DNA from 3 places in the Streptomyces sp. Ag82_O1-12 genome. Region 2 is predicted to be linked to each of the others. Evidence: riboswitches for the same ligand, from Rfam matches in the RefSeq annotation. Region 2 holds a riboswitch; each other region holds the start of a gene.
The links. A riboswitch is a leader RNA that binds a small molecule or an ion and turns the genes downstream of it on or off. The one in region 2 is predicted to bind cobalamin.
Positions count from the first base shown of each region.

Region 1: another riboswitch for cobalamin. It lies ahead of QOL88_RS37095 (CbtB domain-containing protein); the one in region 2 lies ahead of QOL88_RS08585 (cobalamin biosynthesis protein).
Region 3: another riboswitch for cobalamin. It lies ahead of QOL88_RS35800 (energy-coupling factor ABC transporter permease); the one in region 2 lies ahead of QOL88_RS08585 (cobalamin biosynthesis protein).

Region 1 covers NZ_FXUW01000001.1:8,139,923-8,143,186, forward strand. The annotation lists gene QOL88_RS37090 (glycoside hydrolase family 43 protein) at 1-1,011, opposite strand, end outside; cobalamin riboswitch at 1,189-1,334, shown strand; gene QOL88_RS37095 (CbtB domain-containing protein) at 1,372-1,593, shown strand; gene QOL88_RS37100 (CbtA family protein) at 1,614-2,375, shown strand; gene QOL88_RS37105 (histidine phosphatase family protein) at 2,418-3,008, opposite strand; gene QOL88_RS37110 (hypothetical protein) at 3,040-3,264, opposite strand, start outside.
Region 2 covers NZ_FXUW01000001.1:1,855,643-1,858,906, forward strand. The annotation lists gene QOL88_RS08575 (inorganic phosphate transporter) at 1-711, shown strand, start outside; gene QOL88_RS08580 (hypothetical protein) at 745-966, shown strand; cobalamin riboswitch at 1,084-1,241, shown strand; gene QOL88_RS08585 (cobalamin biosynthesis protein) at 1,342-2,313, shown strand; gene QOL88_RS08590 (cobyric acid synthase) at 2,315-3,264, shown strand, end outside.
Region 3 covers NZ_FXUW01000001.1:7,862,926-7,866,189, reverse strand. The annotation lists gene QOL88_RS35805 (serine/threonine-protein kinase) at 1-1,084, shown strand, start outside; cobalamin riboswitch at 1,213-1,397, shown strand; gene QOL88_RS35800 (energy-coupling factor ABC transporter permease) at 1,428-2,129, shown strand; gene QOL88_RS35795 (energy-coupling factor ABC transporter substrate-binding protein) at 2,126-2,494, shown strand; gene cbiQ (cobalt ECF transporter T component CbiQ) at 2,501-3,250, shown strand; gene QOL88_RS35785 (energy-coupling factor ABC transporter ATP-binding protein) at 3,247-3,264, shown strand, end outside.

The DNA.
Region 1 (3,264 bases), 6.3 Mb from region 2:
GACGACCTTGTCGTCCGTGGTGATGCGGTAGTACCAGTCGCCGTCCTTGGCCACGGTGGAGTCGATGACGCCGCCGCCCGGGTCGTTCCACACCTTCGGCTCGCTGAAGGTGCGGAAGTCCCTGGTGGTGGCGTACATCATGCGCGGGTAGGTGCTGCCGGTGTGCTCGGTGTCGTCCGCCGCGTAGAGGTTGGACGCCCAGTAGACGACGTACGCGCCCAGCTTCGGGTCCCAGGTGGCCTCCGGCGCCCAGGTCATGCCGGCGCGGTCGCCGGAGACCTTCACGTGGCGCTGTCCGGACCAGTGCACGAGGTCGGTGGACTCCCAGATCTCCAGGTACTTGCTGCCGAAGCGCATCGCCTGGCTCCAGCCCTTGCCGCCGTTGATCTTCAGGTCGGTTGCGATCAGGTAAAACTTGTCGCCCTCGGGGGAGCGGACGATGAACGGGTCGCGCACGCCCTTCTCGCCGAGGTCCGAGGTGAGCACCGGCTTGTTGCCGTTCAGGTCGTCCCAGTGGAGGGGGTCGTTGCCGCGGGAGGCGCCGAAGTACACCTGCTCCCCGTCGGAGTAGCGCTCGCCCGCGAAGTAGGCGAAGAAGTAGCCCTCCAGGGGCTTTCGCTCCGGCAGAGCGCGGACCGTGACGTCGAAACGCCGCTTGACCTGCTGGTGATCGAGCCGGACCGTGGCCGTCAGCGTGACGTGAGCGGGAGGCCGGCCGTGGGCGGGGCGGTTGACCTCGCCGGTCGGTGTGACGGTCCGGGGGCGGTCGGACGCCCACCGCACCTTCGCACCGTACAGGGATGTGGTGGGCAGACTGAGGTGGCCGCGTACGTCGTCGGCGTCCCACACGGTCAACGCGGCGGCGGCTTCCGTGAGTTGGGGTCCGGCGGTCGGCGCGGGCACTGCCCGGGCGGGCAGCAGGGAGCAGGCCGACGCGGCGACGGCGAGCGGGATCACCAGGTGTCGGGGCAGGCGCGGGGCGGGGCGGGGCGAAGCAGGCAGGAAAGGCATGGGCGGCTCGTCCTTCTGGGCTTCGGGAGTGAGCTGTCCTTCACCGCACTCGATCGATATGTCGAACGACGTTCGTGGTGCCGGATGGGAACGTAGGGGCCGCGCAGCATCACCGTCAATACTCGTGCGCGGGTAAGCGTTCGGTGAGAGCACGCCCCGCCCCACCGCCGGGCATTGGCCATGTACGGGTCGACGGGTACCGTCAGGGCGAATCGACGACGCCAGAACGGAAGCCGGTGGGAATCCGGCACGGTCGCGCCACTGTGTGCCCCCTCGACACGAGAGGGAGCGAGTCAGACCCGTAGCCGTCGTCCAGTGCACCACCGACAGGGGACGCGAGCTCCCCGAGGAGGACCTGCCATGGCGCAGCATGTCGCCCAGCCGTCCGCTTCCACCCCCGCCCTCCCCGCCAAGCTGCCGATCGGCGCGATCGCTCCCTGGGCGTTCTTCTTCGGCATCCTGATGCTGGTCCTGCTCTACTTCGTCGGCGCCGAGCAGGGCGCCACCTCCGTCACCTCCGGCGAGGACGTCCACGAGTGGGTGCACGACGCCCGCCACCTGCTCGGCTTCCCCTGCCACTGACGCCGGGGAGCCACACCCTCATGAACTCCACCACCGTGAGAAACCTGCTCGTGCGGGGCATGCTCGCCGGTCTCGCCGCCGGTGTACTCGCCCTGGCCGCCGCCTACTTCCTCGGCGAACCGGATGTCGACAAGGCGATCGGCTTCGAGGAGGCCCACGCCCCCGCCCACGGGCACGAGGTCGAACTCGTCTCCCGTGGCCTGCAGTCCACCGCCGGCCTGGCCACCGGCGTCCTCGTCTACGGCGTCGCCTTCGGCGGCATCGCCGCTCTGGCCTACTGTTTCGCGCTCGGCCGCGTGGGCCGCTTCAGCCCCCGGGCCACCGCGCTGCTGCTGTCCGGCAGCGCCCTGCTCGCCGTCTACGTCGTGCCGTTCCTGAAGTACCCCGCCAACCCCCCGGCCGTCGGCAACCCCGACACCATCGGCAAGCGGACCACCCTGTACTTCCTCATGATGCTGCTCGGCGTCCTCCTGGCGATCGCCGCCACCGTCCTCGGCCGGCGCCTCGCGCCGGGCCTGGGCACCTGGTGGGCCACGGTCGTCGCGCTGGCCGCGTTCGCCCTCGCGGTCGGGACCGCCTACGCGTTCCTGCCGGCCGTCAACGAGGTACCGGCCGACTTCCCGGCCGCCGTGCTGTGGCGGTTCCGCCTCTCCGCGCTGGCCGTACAGACCACTCTCTGGGCCGGATTCGGCCTGCTCTTCGGCGAGTTGGCCGAGCGGCTGCTGAACCCCGGACCCGAGACGGCCGCCGCCACGGCCCGGCCGGTCGCCGCTCCCCACTGACCCGCCCGAACCGCCTCGCCCCGGTGATCCAAACGACAGGCCCTACAACCCGGCGCCGGCTCCCGGCGCGTCCAGCGGCCGCCCGAGCCGCACATTCCAGCGCCCGGCCCGCCCGCTGAGCTCCGTCGCGGTCAGCGGTGCCACGTCCAGCCGCCAGAAACCCGACGCCGACAGGCCCACCGCATGGACCACGGCCGCCCGCACGACGTCCGGCTCGACCACGGCGAGCGTGCGTCCGTCCGTCTCGCGCAGGGCGTCCAGCCAGTGGCCGACGCGCGCGCACGCGTCCCGCACCGACTCCCCGCCGTGGGGTGCGCAGGAGGGATCGGTCAGCCACCGCCCCACGGCCTCCGGTTCCGCGACGGCCACCTCGTCGAGGGTCCGGCCGCGCCAGCGCCCCACCTCCAGACCCGCGAGCTCCGCCGCCTCGGTCCCCTCAAGCCCGAGCGCTCCGGCGGTCTCCCGGCAGCGCATGCCGGGGGAGACGACCATCCGGGTGGCCGGGGGCAGCGACCCGGCCACCGCCGAGGCACGTGCCCGTCCGTCCGCGTCGAGGGTGCCCCCGTCGTCGAAGCGTGCCTGCCGCAGCGACTGGTTCATCGCCGGCGAGATGAGGACGACGCGGCTGGTCACCTGACCGCGCGCCTCCTGCCCGACACCTCAGTCACGCGCCGGGCCGGCTCTGGATCCGCATGCCGGGGCGGCGGCGGTGAACCGTCACGTACGACAGGCCGCTCTCGCCGGCCCGCACGCTGCGGACGCTGCCGTGCGGCAGCCAGACGAGGCTGCCGGACTCCACCGCGCACGGCCCGGCGGCCGAGCCGAGCACGCCGTCGCCGTCGACGACGAGCAGGAGGACGTCCAGGTCGGGTTCGGCGTGGGCGTCGAT
Region 2 (3,264 bases):
GGCCTGGTCTCCCTGGCCCACGGCACCAACGACGCGCAGAAGACGATGGGTGTCATCACCCTCGCCCTGGTCGCCGGCGGCGCCGTCGCGCCCGACTCCGACCCGCCCATGTGGGTCATCCTCTCGGCGGGTCTCGCCATCGCGCTCGGCACGTACCTGGGGGGCTGGCGCATCATCCGCACCATGGGCAAGGGCCTGACCGACCTCCAGCCGCAGCAGGGCTTCGCCGCCCAGACCTCCGCGGCCACGGTCATCCTCGCCTCCTCGCACCTCGGCTTCTCCCTCTCCACGACGCACTCCGTGTCCGGCTCGGTGATGGGCGCCGGGCTCGGCCGCAAGGGCGGCGTGGTCCGCTGGTCCACCGCGACGCGGATGTTCGTCGCGTGGGGCCTGACGCTGCCGGCGGCGGCTCTGGTGGGCGCGCTCGCCGAGTACGTCACCGGCTTCGGCAGCTGGGGCACCGCCGTGGTGGCGGTCTTCCTCATCGCCTCCAGCGCGGCGATCTGGAAGTTGTCGCGGCGCGAGGTGGTCGACCACACCAACGTCAACGACACCGACGACGCGGAGCCCGCCGGCGTGGTCACCACGGCGATGGCCGCGGTGACGCCGCCCCCCGCGAGTGGTTCGGCCACGGCGTCGGAGGACCCGATCCCCGCGTTCCCGTCGCAGGCCACCGCCGAGCGCACGCCGACCACGACCACCACGGTCTGACCCCGCCACCGGTTACAAGGAAGAGTCTCCGATATGAAGATCGACTGGGCGGCCCTCGGTTCCGTCTTCGGTGTCAGCCTCGTGGTCACCGTGGCCCTCGTCGGCCTGTTCACCCTCGGCGTCACGGGCCTGTCGCGCCGCGAGCGTGCGGTGGCGCAGGGCGGGACCGCGGGACTCGCGGTCACCGGCGCGTACGCGTGCTTCGCGGCGTGTGCGGCGGCCGTGGGGTACGGGATCTATCTGATCGTGGCCTGAGGGCCTGACGTCACGTCGTGTCCGCCGGGCGGCACGGAACTCCGGTTCCGTGCCGCCCGGTCGTCGTGTGTACACAAGGGGGCGATGTGGGGTTCTCCACACTCTCCCCTCGCAGGTCAACGGCAAGTTGACGGCGGTTCCCGGCCGTGGTGGACTGCCGGGGCCAATACGGCGGCAGGAGAGGAAGCCGGTGAAAGTCCGGCGCGGTCCCGCCACTGTCACCGGGGTAGCAATCCCCGGGAGCCAGGAACTCTCACCGCCGGTCTCGTCGAACCAGGGCGTGGACACCCTGAGTGAGGACACATATCGCCATGCGCGGCTGCCGATCGAGGTTCAACACCCCACCCCTGCCCGCCCTCCTGGCCGGCTGAGCCCATGGGTGCCGATCGCGTCTTCGCGTACGGCGCCGCCGCCGGCCTGATCGGTGACCTGCTGCTCGGTGATCCTCGCCGGGGGCATCCGGTCGCCGCGTTCGGGCGGGCCGCGGGTGCCGTGGAACGGGTGTTGTGGCGGGACCACCGCGGGTGGGGCGCGCTGCACACCGCCGTGTGTGCCGGAGGGGCCGTCGCCCTCGGGTCCGTCGCCGCGCGTGCCGTGCGGCCGTCCGCCGTCGCCTCCGTCGCGCTGACCGGCGCCGCCACCTGGGCCGTCGTCGGGGGTACGTCGCTGGCCCGGGAGGCGCGGACCATCGGGCGTGCCCTGGAGGCCGGGGACGTCGAGGCGGCCCGGGCCCGGCTGCCGCATCTGTGCGGGCGGGACCCGCACGCCCTCGACGCCGACGGCATGGCCCGGGCCGTGGTCGAGTCGGTCGCCGAGAACACCTCCGACGCCGTGGTGGGGGCGCTGGTGTGGGGGGCCGTCGGCGGGGTGCCGGGGCTGCTGGGGTTCCGGGCCGTCAACACCCTGGACGCCATGGTCGGGCACAAGTCGGCCCGGTACCGCCGGTACGGGTGGGCCTCCGCGCGGCTGGACGACCTCGCGGGGTGGCCGGGAGCGCGGCTGACCGCCGTACTCGCCGTGCTGGCCGGACCGGATCCGCGGGGGGCCGTACGGGCGTGGCGGGCCGACGCGGCGCGGCATCCGAGTCCCAACGCCGGTCCTGTGGAGGCCTCGTTCGCGGGGGCGCTCGGGGTGCGGCTGGGCGGGACGCTCTCGTACGGCGGGCGGGTGGAGCACCGGCCCGTGCTGAACACGCAGGGGCGGGCCGTCGGCACGCACGACGTCGAGCGGGCCGTGCGGCTGTCGAAGCGCGTCACCTGGCTCGCGCTCGGGGTGTGCGCCGGTGCGCGGTTGCTGAAGAGTGCGCCGTCGCTCGCGAGTGCGCGGTCGCCGAAGAGGGGGAAATGACATGAGCGGTGGGCTTCTCGTCGCCGGAACCACCTCCGACGCCGGCAAGAGCGTCGTGACCGCCGGGATCTGCCGGTGGCTGGTGCGCCAAGGCGTCAAGGTCGCGCCCTTCAAGGCGCAGAACATGTCCCTGAACTCCTTCGTGACGACGGAGGGGGCCGAGATCGGGCGGGCGCAGGCCATGCAGGCGCAGGCCTGCCGCGTCGAGCCGACCGCGCTGATGAATCCGGTGCTGCTCAAGCCCGGTGGCGAGCAGAGCAGTCAGGTCGTGCTGCTGGGCAAGCCGGTCGGGGAGCTGAGTGCGCGCGGCTACCACGGCGGCCGGCAGCAGCAGTTGCTCGGGACGGTGCTGGACTGCCTGGAGCAGTTGCGGGGCACGTATGACGCGGTGATCTGTGAGGGGGCCGGTTCTCCCGCCGAGATCAATCTGCGGCGGACGGACATCGTGAACATGGGGATCGCCCGGAACGCCGGGCTGCCCGTGCTCGTCGTCGGCGACATCGACCGGGGCGGTGTGTTCGCCTCGTTCTTCGGGACGGTGGCGCTGCTGTCGCCCGAGGACCAGGCCTGTGTCGCCGGGTTCCTCGTCAACAAGTTCCGCGGGGACGTCTCCCTGCTGGAGCCGGGCCTGGACATGCTGTACGGGCTCACGGGGCGCAAGACGTACGGCGTGCTGCCCTTCCGGCACGGGCTCGGGATCGACGAGGAGGACGGGCTGCGCGTCTCCCTTCGGGGAGCCGTCCGGGAGTCCGTCGTCGCCCCGCCGGTCGGCGAGGACGTGCTGCGCGTCGCGGTCTGTGCCGTGCCGCTCATGTCCAACTTCACCGACGTGGACGCGCTGGCCGCCGAACCGGGCGTCGTGGTGCGGTTCGTGGACCGGCCGGAGGAGCTGTCCGACGCCGACCTCGTCATCGTGCCCGGCACCCGCGGGACGGTCCGGGCGCTGGAGTG
Region 3 (3,264 bases), 6.0 Mb from region 2:
CGTGCACCGGGACGTCAAGCCCGCCAACCTGCTGCTGGACGCGAACGGCACCCTGAAGATCGGGGACTTCGGCATCGCGCGGTTCCTCGACGACCCCGGCGCCGCCCTCACCGCCACCGGCCAGATCGTCGGCACCGGCCTGTACCTCGCGCCCGAGCGTGCCCTGGGCAAGCAGGCGGGACCCGCCTCCGACATGTACTCCCTGGGCTGCGTGCTCTACCAGCTCCTCAGCGGGCGCCCGCCGTTCCAGGCCGACACCGCCGTCGCCCTCCTGCACCAGCACCTCGACTCCGCCCCCGTGCCGCCCCGCGAGCTCGGTGTCGCCGGACTGCCGCCCGCGTTCGAGAACTACCTCCTCGGTCTGCTCGCCAAGCAGCCCGAGGACCGGCCCACCGCCCAGCAGACCGCCGAATGGTTCGCCGGGGGCGCCTGGCGGGGCCTGCCCGAGCCGCTGCCGGAGGCCTCGCCGCCGCTGCGGCCCAGGACCACGTCCGCGGCGATGCCCGCGGGGCCGGGCCCGTACGCGGCGACCGGGACCGGCAACCCGACCACGTACGCGCTGCCCGCGACTCCGGGACACCGCAGCGCGGCCCGGGCGGCCCAGGCGGGACGTTCGGGCCGCTCCCGGGGGCGCGGGGGCCCGGGCAACCGGTCGCGACTGGCCGCTACGGCCGCCGCCGCGGCGCTCTTCCTCGCCGCGATGCTCATCGGCATGCGCTGGTTCTCGCCCGACACGAGCGCGGAGGGCACGGAGCCGGACGCGTCCCCGACCGCGAGCAGCCCCGTCGCCACGCCGTCCACCGACTCCACGTCGGCTTCGTCCTCCGGTTCCGAGGCCGGCCCCGGGGCCGGTCCGGCGGCCGGGCCGGGGGCGGCCGAGGCGCCGGCCGCCGGCACCGTGGCCGATGTCACTCCGTCCGCGCCGACCGCTTCACCGACGCCTGTCGCGCCCGCGCCCGGCACCGCGACTCCGACGCAAGAGGCGGGCCCCGGCGGGCCGGAGCAGCCGCAGCCGGAGAAGCCGGGCCAGGCCGGGGACGACAGGGAAGGCGACGGCGGCGGGGACGACGGGGGCGACGACTGACGCGGCCCGGACGTCGCCCGGCGAACCCCTGACCGGAGCGCGTGGATCAGCCGGGGGATGCGCCGGTGTGCGAGCAGGCGCCCCCTCGCGCGCCCCTTGGGTGGCTTGTCATCGCCCTTACCCCGGCCTTATTGTCACCAGGCCTTGGTGAACGGGAAATCCGGTGTGATGCCGGTGCGGCCCTCGCCACTGTGAATCGGGAAGTCCGGCTCCGGCCCTCACGGGCAGCCACTGGGTCCTTGCGACCCGGGAAGGCGGAGTCCGGGCGGTGGTACCCGTCAGCCAGGAGACCGGCCAAGGCGCGTCAACCATCCACGAGGTGCTGGAGAGGGTCTGCTGAGCCATGCACATAGCCGAGGGTTTCCTTCCTCCGGCGCACGCGGTCGCCTGGGGCGTCGCGTCGGCGCCGTTCGTCGTCCACGGGGTCCGGTCGCTCACCCGTGAAGTGCGCGAGCACCCCGAGAGCACCCTGCTCCTCGGTGCGTCCGGCGCCTTCACGTTCGTCCTGTCCGCCCTGAAACTGCCGTCCGTCACCGGCAGTTGCTCCCACCCCACCGGCACGGGCCTCGGAGCCATCCTGTTCCGGCCGCCCATCATGGCGGTGCTGGGTACCATCACCCTGCTGTTCCAGGCGCTGTTGCTCGCGCACGGCGGCCTGACCACGCTCGGCGCCAACGTCTTCTCCATGGCGATCGTCGGCCCCTGGGCCGGATACGCCGTCTACAAGCTGCTGCGGCGCTCCCACGCGCCGCTGATGGTGGCGGTGTTCTTCGGCGCGTTCGTCGCCGACCTGTCCACCTACTGCGTCACGAGCGTGCAGCTGGCGCTCGCGTTCCCGGACCCGGGCAGCGGATTCCTGGGCGCGCTCGGCAAGTTCGGTTCCATCTTCGCCGTCACCCAGATCCCGCTCGCGGTGAGCGAGGGTCTGCTGACCGTGCTCGTGATGCGGCTGCTGGTGCAGTCCAGCAAGGGCGAACTGACCCGGCTGGGTGTGCTCCTCGCCAAGAAGCAGACCCGGACCGAGACCGAGGTGGCGGCGCGATGAAGAGGAACACGAAGATCAACCTGGTGCTGCTGTTCCTCGTGGCCGCGCTCGCCGTGCTGCCCTTGGCGCTCGGTCTCGGCGACCACAAGAAGGAGCCGTTCACGGGGTCCGACGCGGAGGCGGAGACGGCGATCACCGAGCTGAAGCCGGACTACGAGCCGTGGTTCTCGCCGCTGTACGAACCGCCGTCCGGTGAGATCGAGTCGGCGCTGTTCGCCCTTCAGGCGGCTCTCGGCGCCGGTGTCCTCGCCTACTACTTCGGTCTGCGCCGGGGCCGTCGGCAGGGCGAGCAGCGGGCGCTGGAGCGGGAGGCCGACAGCGCGCTCGCCGGCGTCGCCGGGAAGTCCACCGCGGAACAGGACTGAGCCCGGGTGCTGCCGATCGACGCGGCGGCGCACAGCAGTCGCTGGCGCCGCCGCCATCCCGTGGACAAGGCCGTGCTCGGGCTCGGCCTCACCGTGCTCGCGATCTCGCTGCCGCCCTGGCCGGGCGCGGCCCTGGTGCTGCTGACCGCCCTGGTGGTGCTGCTGGGGCCGGCCGGTGTGCCCGGCCGTCGGCTGTGGCGGGCCTACCGGGTGCCGCTGGGCTTCTGCGTGACCGGCGCGGTCACGCTGCTCGTCCAGGTGGGCGGGCCGGGGGGTTTCGTCTCCCTCGCGGACGACGGGCCGCTGCGGGCCGGGGAGTTGCTGCTGCGTACCTCGGCGGCCTCCCTGGGCGTGCTGCTGTTCGCCTTCACCACGCCCATGTCCGACCTGCTGCCCCGTCTGGTCCGGGCCGGGGTCCCCGCGCCGGTCGTCGACGTCGCACTCGTGACGTACCGGATGAGCTTCCTGCTGCTGGACTCCATGCGCCGCATCCGGGAGGCCCAGGCGGCCCGGCTCGGCCACACCGGCCGGGGCGCTCAGTGGCGTTCCCTGGCCGGGCTCGGCGCGACCGCGTTCGTCCGCGCCTTCGACCGGGCGACCCGGCTCCAGGCGGGACTCGCCGGGCGCGGCTACGACGGCACCCTGCGCGTCCTGGTGCCCGAGGCCCGGGTCTCCGCCCGCTTCACGGCTGCCAGTTGCGCGCTCCTCGCCGCGCTGGCCGTCCTCACCCTCGTCCTGGAAAGGCCGCTGACATGAGCGAGCCCGCCCTC